2 regions of the Streptomyces sp. NBC_00576 genome follow, and region 1 is predicted to be linked to the other one. Evidence: riboswitches for the same ligand, from Rfam matches in the RefSeq annotation. Region 1 holds a riboswitch; the other holds the start of a gene.
The links. Region 1 has a riboswitch for cobalamin ahead of OG734_RS14315 (ribonucleoside-diphosphate reductase subunit alpha). Riboswitches for the same ligand answer to the same signal wherever they lie in the genome.
Positions count from the first base shown of each region.

Region 1 (7,519 bases):
TCCGCCTCGACCGCCTCCCGCATCATGTCGGTCACCTGCTGCTGAAGCTGCTCGTCGAAAAGCTCCGGCTCCTCCTTGCGGACGGTGTCGACCACCTCGAACGCGAAGCTCATGTGCATGGTCTCGTCCCGGAAGACCCAGTTCGTGCCGGTGGCCAGGCCGTGCAGGAGACCCCGGCTGCGGAACCAGTAGACGTAGGCGAAAGCACCGTAGAAGAACAGTCCCTCGATGCACGCGGCGAAGCAGATGAGATTGAGGAGGAAACGGCGGCGGTCGGCCTGGGTCTCCAGCCGGTCGAGCTTCTCGACCTCGTTGATCCACCGGAAGCAGAACTCGGCCTTCTCGCGGATCGACGGGATGTTCTCCACCGCGTCGAACGCCGCGGCCCTGTCCGCCGGGTCCGGGAGGTAGGTGTCCAGCAGAGTCAGGTAGAACTGGACGTGCACGGCCTCCTCGAACAGCTGTCGGCTCAAGTACAGCCGCGCCTCCGGGGAATTGATGTGCTTGTAGAGCGTGAGCACCAGGTTGTTCGAGACGATCGAGTCGCCCGTCGCGAAGAACGCGACCAGCCGGCCGATCATGTGCTGCTCACCCTCGGACAGCTTCGCCAGGTCGGCGACGTCCGAGTGGAGGTCGACCTCCTCGACGGTCCAGGTGTTCTTGATGGCGTCCCGGTAGCGCTCGTAGAAGTCCGGGTAGCGCATGGGGCGGAGAGTCAGTTCGAAACCCGGGTCGAGCAGGTTCTTCTCAGCGGCGGTGGTCATCACTGGCAGGCCTCGCAGGACTCGGGGTTTTCCAGGGAGCAGGCGACGGCGTCGGGGTCGGCGGCCTGCTGGACGGGGATGGTCTTCTCGGGCTGAGCCTGCGCCTGTGCGGCGCGGGCGATACGGGTCGCCGGGCGTGAGCGCAGGTAGTACGTCGTCTTCAGGCCCGACTTCCAGGCGTACGCGTACATCGAGGAGAGCTTGCCGATGGTCGGCGTCTCCAGGAACAGGTTCAGGGACTGCGCCTGGTCCAGGAACGGGGTCCGGGCGGCGGCCATGTCGATGAGCCCGCGCTGCGGGATCTCCCACGCCGTGCGGTACAGGGCGCGTACGTCGGCGGGGATCCAGGCGAAGTCCTGCACCGAGCCGTTCGACTCGCGCAGCGCCTCACGGGTGCGGGCGTCCCACACGCCGAGGTCCTTGAGCTCCCGCACCAGATACGAGTTGACCTGGAGGAACTCGCCGGACAGCGTCTCGCGCTTGAACAGGTTGGAGACCTGCGGCTCGATGCACTCGTACACGCCGGCGATGGAGGCGATGGTGGCGGTGGGCGCGATCGCCAGGAGCAGGGAGTTGCGCATCCCGGTCGTGGCGATACGTTCCCGCAGCGCCGACCAGCGCTCGGGCCAGTTCAGCTCGACGTCGTAGTGGTCGGGGTGGAGCACGCCGCGGGCCGTACGGGTCTTCTCCCAGGCCGGCAGCGGGCCGTTGCGCTCGGCGAGGTCGGCGGAGGCCTCGTACGCGGCCAGCATGACGCGCTCGGCGATGCGCGTGGAGAGGGCCTTGGCCTCGGGCGAGTCGAAGGGGACGCGCAGTTTGAAGAAGACGTCCTGGAGGCCCATCGCGCCCAGACCGACCGGGCGCCAGCGGGAGTTGGAGCGGCCCGCCTGCTCGGTCGGGTAGAAGTTGATGTCGACGACCCGGTCGAGGAAGGTGACGGCGGTGCGGACCGTCTCGTCCAGCCGCTCCCAGTCGATGTCCCCGTCGACCACGAACGCGCCGAGGTTCACCGAACCCAGGTTGCAGACCGCGGTCTCCCCGTCGTCCGTGACCTCCAGGATCTCGGTGCACAGGTTCGAGGAGTGGACGACACTGCCCGGCTCGGCCGTCTGGTTGGCGGTGCGGTTGGCGGCGTCCTTGAAGGTCATCCAGCCTTGGCCGGTCTGCGCGAGCGTACGCATCATGCGGCCGTACAGATCACGGGCCGGGATGGTCTTGCGGGCGAGCCCGGCCTCCTCCGCCTTGCGGTAGGCGGCGTCGAACTCGGCGCCCCACAGATCGACCAGTTCGGGCACGTCGGAGGGGGAGAAGAGCGACCAGAGCGCGTCCGTGTTCACCCGGCGCATGAACTCGTCCGGGATCCAGTGCGCGAGGTTCAGATTGTGCGTACGGCGGGCGTCCTCACCCGTGTTGTCGCGCAGCTCCAGGAACTCCTCGATGTCGGAGTGCCAGGTCTCCAGGTACACCGCGGCCGCGCCCTTGCGCCGGCCGCCCTGGTTCACGGCGGCGACGGAGGCGTCCAGCGTCTTCAGGAACGGCACGATGCCGTTGGAGTGCCCGTTGGTGCCGCGGATCAGCGAACCGCGGCTGCGGATCCGGGAGTACGACAGCCCGATGCCGCCGGCGTGCTTGGAGAGGCGGGCGACCTGGTGGTAGCGGTCGTAGATGGAGTCCAGCTCGTCGACGGGCGAGTCGAGGAGGTAGCAGGACGACATCTGGGGGTGCCGGGTACCGGAGTTGAAGAGGGTGGGGGAGGAGGGGAGGTAGTCGAGGCGGCTCATCAGCCGGTAGAGCGCGGCGACTTCGTCGAGTGCGTGGACACCCGTCTTTGAATCAAGCACAGTGTCGTCGGCGAGACCGCTCGCGACGCGCAGCATGAAGTGCTGGGGCGTCTCGATGACCCGGCGCGTGATCGGGTGACGCAGGAGGTACCGGCTGTGGAGGGTGCGCAGCCCGAAGTACCCGAAGCGGTCGTCGCCCTCGAGGTCGATCAGGGCGTTCAGGCGGTCCGTGTGCAGCCGTACGAACTCGGCGGTGCGGTCGGCGATCAGGCCCTCCCGATGCCCGACCGCGACCGACTCGGAGAAGGATGTGACGCCCTGTGAGGCGGCCTCCGCGGCGATGGTGACGGTCAGCAGCCGGGCGGCCAGCCGGGAGTAGGCGGGGTCCTCGGAGATGAGGCCTGCCGACGCCTCGGTGGCCAGCTCGCGCAGCTCCGACATGTCGGCCCGCGCGGACCGGCCGCGCAACGCGGCTGCGGCGACCCGGCCGGGGTCGGTGTCGGGGAGGTCGGCGGTCAGCTCGGTCAGGGTCCGAAGCAGCGCGGTACCGGGACCGTCCGTCTCGCCTCTGGCCACTGGGGTCGCTGAAGCCGGTTCGGCTGGCGCGATGGTCACGTGGGGGCTCTCCCTCGCTCGGCACGGGGCCTTGCGGAGGGCAGCGGGGCACACGGACGCCTTACGGGTACGCGCGCGTCCACCGGCCCACTCCGCGAGGCCCGGACGTCAGGCACCCGGACCGGTCGGCCGGGCGCACTGTCGACAGGTCCTCGGACTGGACACGCGCACAGTCGTGCGGAGGCACGAATGGGCATGTGTACACCGTTGCGGGACAGTTCCGGATTCGCACCGGATTCCCCTGCGGCGACAGCGAGCATGAGCATACATCTTGTGCTGGGCCCTGGAAGCACCCCCACATGTTGTGTCGTATCGGTGAGTTGAGTGGATTGGAGGGGTACGACTACGGGCCGCCGGAGAAATCCGGCGGCCCGTAGTGGCGCCCCTTGAGCGGCGCGGGGCTGTATCGATATGCGGCTCCGCCGCGCGGGCGCGACAGGTCCCCACCGGCCCGCGGCGAACGAACCGCGTATCCGGCGGAGCCCTCAGTGTGCGGAGCCCGCTGTGGCCGGCGGCAGCTCCACTGCCACGCCCGGCTCGCCCGCGTCCGCCGTGTAGTCCGACGGCTTCGTCTCGTCCACGCCGTCCGGGGCCTTCAGCGCCTTCAGTGCGAAGGTGAGGACCACCGTGACGACGAGGTTCAGCACGAACGCCGTCAGGCCGATGTAGCCGATCTCGCCGATCCCCGGGATCTCCTTCGCGCTGCCACCGAAGTGCTTCTGCGTCGGAGACGCGACCCCGTACGCCGCCAGCGTGCCGTACAGCATGCCGACCGCCCAGCCGGCCAACAGGGCCCAGCGATGGAACCAGCGGGTGAACAGGCCGCCGACGAGCGACGGGAAGGTCTGCAGGATCCAGATGCCGCCCAGCAGCTGGAAGTTGATCGCGACCGTCTTGTCCATGGTCAGGACGAAGACCAGCGCGCCCACCTTCACCAGGAGCGAGACCAGCTTGGAGACCTTGGTCTCCTGCGCCGGTGTCGCGTCGGGCTTGAGGAAGTCCTTGTAGATGTTGCGGGTGAAGAGGTTCGCCGCCGCGATGGACATTATGGCCGCCGGGACGAGGGCTCCGATGCCGATCGCCGCGAAGGCCACGCCCGCGAACCAGGACGGGAACATGTCCTCGAAGAGCTGCGGGATCGCCAACTGGGGGTTGGTGACCTTGACTCCGGCCGCGATCGCCATGAAGCCCAGCAGGGCGAGCAGCCCGAGCATCAGGGAGTACAGCGGCAGGATCGTGGTGTTGCGGCGGATCACCTCACGGCTTCTGGAGGACAGCGTCGCCGTGATCGAGTGCGGGTACATGAACAGCGCGAGCGCGGAACCCAGCGCCAGCGTGGCGTAGGTCCACTGGCCGGCCTCGGCCGGGACCAGCGCGCCCGCCTTGGCGGCGGTGTACTTCTCGCTCGCCGCGCCGAAGACCTCGTCGAACCCGCCCAGTTTGATCGGGATGTAGATGATCGCCACCGCGATGACGATGTAGATCAGCGTGTCCTTCACGAACGCGATCAGGGCGGGGGCCCGCAGGCCGGAGGAGTACGTGTAGGCCGCCAGCACGCCGAACGCGATCAGCAGGGGGAGGTCCTTCACGAACCAGTTCGTGTTCTCACCGCCGCCGACGCCCATCACGTCGAGAACCGCCTGGATACCGACCAGTTGGAGCGCGATGTACGGCATGGTCGCGAGGATGCCGGTGACCGCCACCGCCAGAGACAGGCCCTTGGAGCCGAAGCGGCCGCGTACGAAGTCCGAGGTCGTGACGTATCCGTGCTTGTGGGAGACCGACCACAGGCGGGGCAGGAACGTGAAGATCAGGGGGTACACCAGGATCGTGTACGGCACCGCGAAGAAGCCCGCCGCGCCCGCCGCGTAGATCGCCGCCGGTACGGCCACGAAGGTGTACGCCGTGTAGAGGTCGCCGCCGAGCAGGAACCAGGTGACCCAGGTGCCGAACGACCGGCCGCCCAGGCCCCATTCGTCGAGGCTGTGCTCGTTCTCGGCCTTGCGCCAGCGCGTGGCCATGAAGCCGATGACCGTGACGGCCAGGAAGAAGATGATGAAGACGGCGAGTGCCACGCCGTTCACGCCGTCGTTCACGCGGACGCACCCCCGTCCTTGGGAGCGGCCTTGCGGGCGCGCTGGTCACGCTGCCAGAGCTGGTACGCGGTCATCGTCAGCGCGGTGGAGACGACCACCCACAGCATCTGGTACCAGTAGAAGAACGGGATGCCTATGAAGGCCGGATCGGCCTTCGCGTACGAACCCACCCACAGCATCGCGACGAAGGGTGCGAAGAGGCAGAGCCCGATGACTATGCGCATCGGAGTCACCACCGGTTGTTCTGCCACCGGTTGTCTCACTTCAGGCGCTTCTGGCATGTCAAGGCTCCGTCCCCTCACCGATTACCTGTTTATCTGTGATCGCGTGTGCAACGCGCAGGAAATCTACGGGACGGCATCGCTTTAGGGAACCGTCCCCAGGGGCTGATCGGGGGTGGATCCTGTGTGGCCGAGTGGCCCTACTCGGTGGGCCGCTTGAGCCGTGCCACGAACTTGTACCGGTCCCCCCGATAGACGGACCGCACCCACTCCACCGGCTGCCCGTCCTTGTCCAGCGAGTGCCGGGACAGCATCAGCATCGGCAGGCCCACGTCCGTGCCGAGCAGGCCGGCCTCGCGCGGGGTGGCCAGGGAGGTCTCGATGGTCTCCTCGGCCTCCGCGAGGTGGACGTCGTACACCTCGGCGAGGGCCGTGTAGAGGGACGTGTACTTCACAAGTGACCTGCGCAGGGCCGGGAAGCGCTTCGCGGAGAGGTGGGTGGTCTCTATGGCCATCGGCTCGCCGTTCGCCATCCGCAGCCGTTCGATGCGCAGGACGCGCCCGCCCGCCGTGATGTCGAGCAGCTCGGCGAGGGCGTCGTCGGCGGTGATGTAGCCGATGTCGAGGAGCTGCGAGGTGGGTTCGAGGCCCTGGGCACGCATGTCCTCGGTGTAGGAGGTGAGTTGCAGCGCCTGGGAGACCTTCGGCTTGGCGACGAAGGTGCCCTTGCCCTGGATGCGTTCGAGCCGCCCCTCGACGACCAGTTCCTGAAGGGCCTGACGGACGGTCGTGCGGGAGGTGTCGAACTCCGCTGCCAGCGTGCGCTCGGGCGGGACCGGAGTGCCGGGCGCCTGGGTCTCCGTCATATCGAGCAGATGTTTTTTCAGACGGTAGTACTTGGGTACGCGCGCGGTACGGACGGTAGCCCCACCCTCGTTCTCCGCACTGCTCACGTCGGTGCTCATGCTCCGCCTTCCCGGCTTCTGGTGCCGCTACGGCCGGCACCCCGCCGGTCCAAGTTCACATCGTGACACGGCTCACGCCGCGATTGACCTGTGAATGGTCTCGTCGGACCCCCGCGCACTCCGTGATCCCCTCTGTATACCTTCACGCCCCGCGCTGGTCTAGTCCACCGCAGGGAAAGCTGCGCCAAAGGCCGCACTCGGCGCTCCTTTGGAGTGGTCTACCTCGAACCAGATGGGTGTGCAGGGTATTTCCGCCACTTTCTTACTTAAAGGTTCCTGCATATGTAGGTCGCATAACGGCTGGTCAAAGGCGTTCCAGCACCCTTGACACGCTGTTTGGTCTGAGCCAAGCTCCGCCTACTGGTCTACACCATTGGTCCAGGTCCCTGAGGAGGGTGGCGTGAAGCGCAAGCTGATAGTCGCGATCGGTATCGCGGGCATGATGGTCTCCATCGCGGCATGCGGCGACAGCGGCAGCGGCAGCTCGGACAACTCCGGGGCCGACGCCAAGGAGCTGACCGTCTGGTTGACCGTGGACGCGCAGAACAACTGGCCCGAGCTGGTGAAGGCCGCCGACGCCACGCTGACGAAGGCGCACCCCGGCATCAAGATCAACCACGAGTACTACGGCTGGCCCGACAAGAACGCCAAGCTCGACGCCGTCCTCGCCACGGACAAGGCCCCCGACGTGGTCGAGATGGGCAACACCGAGATGCTCGGCTACATGGTCAAGGGCGCCTTCGCCCCCGTCGACCCGGCGAAGTTCGAGAACTCGGCCGCCTGGCTGGACGGCCTCAAGGCCTCCGTCACCTATGACGGCAAGACGTACGGCGTTCCGTACTACGCCGGTGGCCGCGTCGCCAACTGGCGCAAGGACGTGGCGGCTTCGGTCGGCGTCAAGTCCGCGCCGAAGACGTACGCCGAACTCACCTCCGCCCTGGACAAGATCCAGAAGAAGGAAGGCGACAAGTACAACGCCTGGTACCAGCCCACCCGCGACTGGTACGCCGCCATGTCCTTCGTGTACGACGCCGGCGGCTCGATCGCCGAGGAGTCGGGCGGCGAGTGGAAGGCGAG
Region 1 is NZ_CP107780.1:3,436,998-3,444,516, reverse strand. Features, by position in the region: gene OG734_RS14320 (ribonucleotide-diphosphate reductase subunit beta) at 1-764, opposite strand, end outside; gene OG734_RS14315 (ribonucleoside-diphosphate reductase subunit alpha) at 764-3,160, opposite strand; cobalamin riboswitch at 3,287-3,426, opposite strand; gene mctP (monocarboxylate uptake permease MctP) at 3,646-5,256, opposite strand; gene OG734_RS14305 (DUF3311 domain-containing protein) at 5,253-5,537, opposite strand; gene OG734_RS14300 (GntR family transcriptional regulator) at 5,678-6,442, opposite strand; gene OG734_RS14295 (extracellular solute-binding protein) at 6,843-7,519, shown strand, end outside.

Region 2 (7,519 bases), 6.7 Mb from region 1:
TCGGCGCGCGCGCGTTCGCTCCACGGTGGCGCGTCCCAGTAGCGCAGCACGTAGGCGCTGCTGTGCAGTGCGAAGAGGTCGTTCGCATCCGCGTCTTCGAAGGCACGCAGTCGAAGGCGAGCGGTGTGCAACGAGGGGGCGGGCAGCGACGTCGTCATGTTCCCTCTTCTGATCGGTGGCCGATCAATCAGACATGCGATGCGGGTCACTCGCAACGGGTTTCTCGGCGGGCTGGCAGAACGACGTGTCCGCTCATCGGCGCGACCGAGCGCCCCCAGGGGGCGGTAGTCAAGTCGGCCGTGGCATGGTGAACAGCCCCTGCCCGGTCTCGGCCAGGATCCCCCGCCCGGCGAGCCCCTTGAGCTTCGTACGGACGTTGTTCAGCTTCTTCGACATTCGGTCGCTTGTCGCCCAGTACTGACCCGCACCCGTTTCCAACGGCTGGTCACCGACTGGACGCACTCACCCGTCAGCCGTCCCTGGCCCCCAAGGCGGCCCGGTGCGGTGGGCGTGGACGTCAGGCCCGGCAAGGTCGGGTCGGCGCTGGAGCGGGTCGGCCCGATCCCGCGTCCTGCCTTTCGCCACCCCGCCCCGCTTGCGGCCCTGGCCGCCACTACGGGCCTGCCCTTGTCGCGCCCCACCGCTGAGCATCCTCGCCGATACGGGCGTCCACGTGGCCCTGGCCGCCCATTACCGGTCTTCGCCCGCTGCGGCTCCAACCTGGCTTCCTCATGTACAGGCAACCTCCGAAGCGGCCGTTTCTCGGCCTCCCGGCCGATGGCCGAGGCGGATGATCGGTCGCGAGGCCGATCCGGGGCAGACCCACGGCGGGCGAGGCTCCAGACATGTCACAGAACACCTCGACACCCAGGATCGCGGTGGCCCTCGCGGCCACCCTGCTCGGCCTCACGGCGTGCACCACCGCCGAGGCCGTCCCCGCGCCGCGCGCCGCGGACACAGCCCGTCCCGGAGCGGCCGGACTCGGTGACCGTCTGCACCCCGGACTCGGCAACGGCGGTTACGATGTCCGCCACTACGGCCTGGACCTGCGCTTCGCCAAGGACCTGAAGCACTACGCCGCCACTTCCACCGTCCAGGCACGCGCCACGCAGGCACTGTCCCGGTTCGACCTCGACCTGATCGGCACCACCGTCCGCGAGGTCACTGTGGACGGCCGCAAGGCCCACTTTTCACGGGCCGGCGAGGAGCTGCGTGTGACGCCGGCTGCGGCGCTGCGGCGAGGGCAGCGGTTCACCGTACGGGTCCGTGTGCAGGCGCCGGTCCTGGACCCACAGCAGGTGGCGAAGCTCGGCACCGGCGCCGCGGTCGGGCTGTTCCGCTACGGCTCGTGGATCCAGACGCTCAACCAGCCGTCCGGGGCCCACCGCATCGCAGCCCTCGCCGACCACCCCGCCCAGAAGGCACCCGCCACGATCAGCATCACCGCGCCCGCACGGCTGAACTCCGTCGCCAACGGAGACCTCACCGCCACCCGGCGCGACGGCGAGTACACGACCCGCCGCTTCGAGAGCCGTCAGAAGCTCGCCACCGAGCTGCTCCAGATCGGCGTCGGCCCCTTCACCGTCGTCCACAGGAACGGCCCGCACGGCATCAAGCTGCGCTACGCGCTCCCCACGGACCAGGCACGGGCCATCGAACCGCAGTTGGACAAGACCGTCCCCAAGGCGATCCGGTTCCTGGAGGAGCGCCTGGGCGCGGGGAGCTTCCCGCTGCGTACCTATGGCGTCTACGCCACCCCGTCCGGGGGCTCGCTCGAGACCCAGTCCCTGACCACCCTGAGCATCGACGAGCTGACCCCCGAGGGATTCGCGAACAACGGCACGGACGTCGTCGTGGAGCACGAGATCTCCCACGAGTACTTCGGCAACAGCGTCTCCCCGCGCCGCTGGAGCGACACGTGGCTCAACGAGGGCCACGCCGTCTACTACCAGACCCTGTGGGCGGCCCAGGAAGACGGTGCCACCAGCCTGGAGGACTCCATGCGCCAGAACTACCGGGCCGCCAACGCCCAACTCCGCAAGGAGGGCCCGGTCGCGGCACCACGCCGCAGCGCCTTCAAACCCCAGGCGACCGCCCCCTACGGCTGGACCGCCTACGAGGGCGGCGCGCTGGCCCTGTACGCCCTGCGGCAGAAGGTCGGCGAGACCGACTTCCAGCGCATCGAGCGCGCCTGGATCCGTGAACACCGTGACGGCGTCGCCGGCACCGCCGACTTCATCCGGCTGGCGGGCAGCGTCACCGGCCGCGACCTCGGCCCGTTCCTCCGCTCCTGGCTCTACGCCGACAAGGTCCCCGCCATGCCCGGTCACCCCGACTGGCGCTCCTGACCCGGCCTGCGACACTGAGAGCCGACGTACCTTCAACGCGGTGCGCCGGTCGGAACGGTGGAATCGCATGGCGAAGGCGACGGGAATGGTAGGTCGCCTGCCGGCCTCCTTCGCCAGCTTCGTGGGGCGGCGGCAGGAGACGGCCGAGCTGCGCCGCCTTCTGGGCGCGGCGAGGCTGGTGACGTTGACCGGTCCGGGCGGGGTGGGAAAAACGCGACTGGCGCTGGAGACGGCCGGTGCGTTGGGGAAGGCATTTCCGGGTGGGGTGTGACTCGTGGACTTGGCCCCGGTACAACAACAACTCAGCGCCGCACCCTAGGCATCCCCAGCCCGATCCACGAGATGATCTCCCGCTGGATCTCGTTGTTGCCGCCCCCGAAGGTGAAGATCACCGCTGAGCGGTAGCCGCGTTCCAGTTCGCCGTGGAGTATCTCGCCGGCCGAGCCCTCCTTCAGTGCGCCCGGGGCGGCGACGATCTCCAGGAGCCAGGCGTAGGCCTCGCGGCGGGCCTCGGAGCCGTACACCTTGACCGCGGAGGCGTCCTGGGGGGTGAGGGTGCCTTCCTGGACGGCGTTCACCATCTGCCAGTTGAGGAGTTTCATCGCGTCGAGCTTGGTGTGGATCTGGGCCAGGCGGCGGCGGACCCACGGCAGGTCGATGACGCGGCGGCCGTCGGCGAGTTTGGTCTCCATCGCCCAGCGCTGTACTTCGTGCAGGGAGCGGATGGCCATCGTGCCGTGTGCGGCGAGGGTGACGCGCTCGTGGTTGAGCTGGTTGGTGATCAGCCGCCAGCCCTGGTTCTCCTCGCCGACGCGGTGGGCGACGGGGACGCGGACGTTCTCGTAGTAGCTGGCGGTGGTGTCGTGCGAGGCGAGGGTGCGGATGAGGGTGCAGGAGTAGCCGGGGTCGGTGGTCGGCATGAGCAGCATGGTGATGCCCTTGTGCGGCGGGGCGTCCGGGTCCGTGCGCACGGCCAGCCACACCCAGTCCGCCGTGTCACCGTTCGTCGTCCAGATCTTCTGGCCGTTGACCACGTAGGAGTCGCCGTCGCGTACCGCCCGCGTCTTCAGGGCGGCCAGGTCGGTGCCCGCCTCCGGCTCGCTGTAGCCGATCGCGAAGTCGATCTCGCCGGCGAGGATCTTCGGCAGGAAGTACGCCTTCTGTTCCTCGCTGCCGTACCGCATGATCGTCGGGCCGACGGTGTTGAGCGCCATGAGCGGCAGCGGTACGCCCGCCTGGGCGGCCTCGTCGAAGAAGATGAACTGTTCCATCGGGGACAGCCCGCGCCCCCCGTACTCCTGCGGCCAGCCGACGCCGAGCCAGCCGTCGGCGCCGAGGCGGCGGATGGTCTCGCGGTAGAAGCGCTTCTGGGCGGCCGGGTCGCTGAACCGCGAGTAGACGCGGTCGGGCACCAACTCGGCGAAGTAGGCGCGCAGTTCGGTACGCAGTCGCTGCTGCTCGGGCGTGTATTCGAGATGCACGGCGCCTCCTGCTGGCTCCCCAAGGCCGGACCTGTCGGCGGACACGGTAGAACGTGTTCCAGAAATTGGGAATGGCGGTGCGCGAACGGGTGCGCACATGCCCGAGGGGGTCCCGGGCGTCCGGGACCCCCTCGGGTCAGTGCGGCGAACTGTTCAGTGCGCCACGGGAGTTGCCTGCGGCTCGGCACCGCTCGCGCCGACGGCCGCCGTCGCCCTAGGAGTGAGCAGCCGTTCCGCCATCAGCCCGAAGACCAGGCCGAACGCCGTCCACATCGTCGCCTGGATACCGAGCGTCGCCACCCGGTACCGCCACAGCAGGCTCGCGGAGAAGCCCTCCGGAACCTCGTTGGTGAACGACGGCAGGAACGCGTACGCGAGTCCGACGACCAGGACGAAGAAGGCGCTCGCGGCGAGGGTCGCGTTCCAGTTGCCCAGGCGCGGCGCAAGGCGCTTGCCGAGGATCATCGCACCGACGGCCAGCAGCACACTCAGCGCGACCATCAGGAAGAACAGCGCGGTGCGTTGGTTGAGAGTGCTGGGATCGCCGACGGCGGGCGGGTTGGCCGGGTACTTGAGGAACGGCACGACGTACACGGCGAGCAGTCCGGCACCCGCGAGGAGCAGCGCGGTAGCGCGCGGCCCGAAGCGGCCGATCCGGCCGAGCGCGAAGCAGTACGCGAGGGCGGCGATGCCGCCGAACGCGATCCCGTACACGAGGACACCGGTCCCCAGACCCACGGTGGACTGCAACGCGCGGGAGACGAGGGCCTGTTCGGCGTGCCCGTGGTGGGCCTCGTGCATCTCCTCGAAGGCGATCGCGTCGTCGACGAGCGGCTCGGCGAAGAGGTACGCGACGCCCCAGACGAGGACACCCGCGACCAGGCCCGCGAGCATGCCGCGGGCCAGGAGGTTTCTGACAGTTGTGGAGTTCATGACCTCGTACGTTTCCCTGTCGTCGTCAGTGGCAGGGGAAGCCGAGCAGGTGGCGGGCGTCGTGCACCCATTCGTGCACGCCCTCGCCGGAGACCAGGGAGGTGGCGCCCTGTTCGGCGCCGACGAAGTAGAGCAGCACCAGCATCAGCACGCCGAAGAAGACCGCCCAGGGGGCGATCGCGCCGATCGGCAGCTTTTCGGGTACGGCGGTGGGAGCAGTGGTCGGCTGAATCGCGGACTGTGCCATGACAGGACCTCCTGGGGGAACTCGCGTCCCGTATCGGTGGTGCAGAGGACGACAGCCACGGGTCTGACTTGCCCCCGGGCCGCACCAGGCGGGTGCGTACGGGGCTTACAGTGGCGCGACCGTGCCGGATTCCCACCGGCTTCCGTCGAACCGTCGTCAATATCGACGAGAACGTACCGCGAAGCGGGGGTTCGGCCAAGGGCGCATGGGACGGCGTACGGCGCGCCGGTGCGGCGTACGCTGCCTCAAGTTCCGTACATGACAACGACATTGGGGCAGAATGAGTGCGGGAGCGACCGGATGACGAGCCGAGTGATGTTGATCTCACCGGCGATCAGCGCGGCCCTTCGGGAGGCCCGTTTCGACGACGACTGCCCCCTGGACGAGTCGGGCCTGCGGCTCGCCCGGGCGGCGGCGGGGACGCTGCCGCCGGTGTCCATGGTCTGGGTCTCCCCCACCGCACGCTGCCGTGAGACGGCTCTGGCGCTGGGCCTCGACGCCGGCTCGGAGCCGGGCCCGGCCGGCCTGGACGTGGGCCGTTGGCGCGGCGCGACCCTGACCGAGGTGACGGAGAAGGAACCGGAGGCGCTGGCCCAGTGGCTGACGGACCCGCAATCGGCCCCGCACGACGGTGAGTCGGTCTACGCGGTGTGCGACCGCGTCTCCCGCTGGCTGGACGACACGGCGGCGCAGGTCACGGGCCGGTCGGTCGCGGTCGTCGAGCCGGAGGTCGTGCGAGCTGCGACGGTACGGGCGCTGGGGGCACCCGAGTCGGCGTTCTGGCGGATCGACGTTCCGCCACTGACGGCAACGGAGCTCAGCGGCCGGGCGGGGCGCTGGAACGTGCGGGTGGGGTGGCGGCTGGGAGCGCCGCACGAGGAGTAGGGACTCACGCTCACCCGCCGTCGCGCCCGGAGTCCGGCGTCTGAAGCGTCCATGCGAAGTCCGCGCACGCCTGTGCGCACTCCCGGCATGCCTTAGCCGTGTCCTCGGCACCGGGGTGGTCGTCGAAGACCTGCGCGGTTTCCAGGCAGACCGTGCCGCACCACTCCAGTTGGACGCGGAGCGCGGCCTCGTCCAGGTGCGCCTGTTCGGAGAGCAGCCGACAGGTCGCGTCGCACACCTCCGCGCAGAGGATGCCCTTGCGGCGTGCGAGGGCCTCGTCGGGGGGCCCGTCGGGGTGGGCGAGACTCGCGCGCATCGCACATGCCCGCGCGCACTCGGTGCACGCCTGGGCGCAGACGAATCGGTCCTCCAAGAACCGGAACAGTTCCTGTTGTGTCGTTGTATGCGTAGTTGTAGGAGTCACGTCGATCGAGTTGCCGGGGCGGAGCCCGCCAAACCCTTCGATATCCTTCGGTTCAGCTGTCGTAGTCGACCGTCAGTGTCTCCGAGACCGGGAACGACTGGCAGGTCAGGACGTAGCCTGCGGCGACCTCGTCGGGTTCGAGGGCATAGTTGCGGCGCATGTCCGCCTCTCCCGAGGTGACCAGCGCCCGGCAGGTGCCGCAGACGCCGCCCTTGCAGGCGAACGGCAGGTCCGGGCGGGTGCGCGCGGCCCCGTCCAGGACGGTCGTCTCCCGGGACAGCGCAGTCGTGGTGGAGCGGCCGTCGAGGGTGATCGTGACCCGGCTCACCGGGCCTTCCGCCACCGCGTCCGTGTGCTGGACCTGGCGGAGCGGCTGATCGTCGGCGTAGAAGAGTTCCTGGTGGACGCGGTCCGCGGGCACGCCCAGCTCCGCCAGCAGCTGCTGGGCGTCGCGGACCATGCCGTGCGGTCCGCACAGCCACCATTGGTCGGTGCCCGGGACGTCGACGAGGCCGGCGAGCAGCGCGGCGAGCCGTTCTGCGTCCAGGCGCCCCGAGAGCAGTTCGGCCTCGCGCGGCTCGCGCGACAGTACGTGCCCCAGCTGGAAGCGCGTACGGTACAGGTCCTTCAGGTCCGCCAGTTCGTCGGCGAACATCACGGTGTCCGTACGCCGGTTGCCGTACAGGAGGGTGACCTGTGAGTGGTCGTCGGCGGCCAGGACCGACTCGGCGATCGACATCATCGGGGTGATGCCGGAGCCCGCGGCGATCAGGACGTGACTGCCGGGCGCCGCCAGGTCGGGGGTGAAGGCGCCGGTCGGAGTCATCACATCGAGCACGTCACCCGGGCGCACCCCGTCGACCAGCCAGGACGAGAACAGGCCCCCGGGCACCACGCGTACGCCGATGCGGGGCTGTTCGCCGGCCGGGGCACAGATCGAGTACGACCGCCGTTCCTCGCGCCCCTCGAACTCCCGGCGCAGGGTGAGCGACTGCCCCGGCCTGAAGGCGTACTCGACTGCCAGGTCCGCCGGCACCTCGAAGGCGACGGCGACGGCGTCCGAGCACAGCCGTCGTACGTCGGCGACCTTCAGGGCGTGGAAGACCGGGCGGCGACGCACAGGGGTCGGCGTGGCTGCCGGGGCGGTGGTCGGGGAGATGGGCGCGGCCATCAGATCTCCTTGACGTATTCGAACGGCTCG
Region 2 is NZ_CP107780.1:10,172,593-10,180,111, reverse strand. Features, by position in the region: gene OG734_RS44265 (GNAT family N-acetyltransferase) at 1-158, opposite strand, end outside; gene OG734_RS44260 (M1 family metallopeptidase) at 846-2,348, shown strand; gene OG734_RS44255 (AAA family ATPase) at 2,434-2,619, shown strand; gene OG734_RS44250 (acyl-CoA dehydrogenase family protein) at 2,651-3,829, opposite strand; gene OG734_RS44245 (CbtA family protein) at 3,983-4,762, opposite strand; gene OG734_RS44240 (CbtB domain-containing protein) at 4,788-5,009, opposite strand; cobalamin riboswitch at 5,047-5,178, opposite strand; gene OG734_RS44235 (histidine phosphatase family protein) at 5,310-5,894, shown strand; gene OG734_RS44230 (ferredoxin) at 5,905-6,267, opposite strand; gene paaE (1,2-phenylacetyl-CoA epoxidase subunit PaaE) at 6,371-7,489, opposite strand; gene paaD (1,2-phenylacetyl-CoA epoxidase subunit PaaD) at 7,489-7,519, opposite strand, start outside.
Region 2: another riboswitch for cobalamin. It lies ahead of OG734_RS44240 (CbtB domain-containing protein); the one in region 1 lies ahead of OG734_RS14315 (ribonucleoside-diphosphate reductase subunit alpha).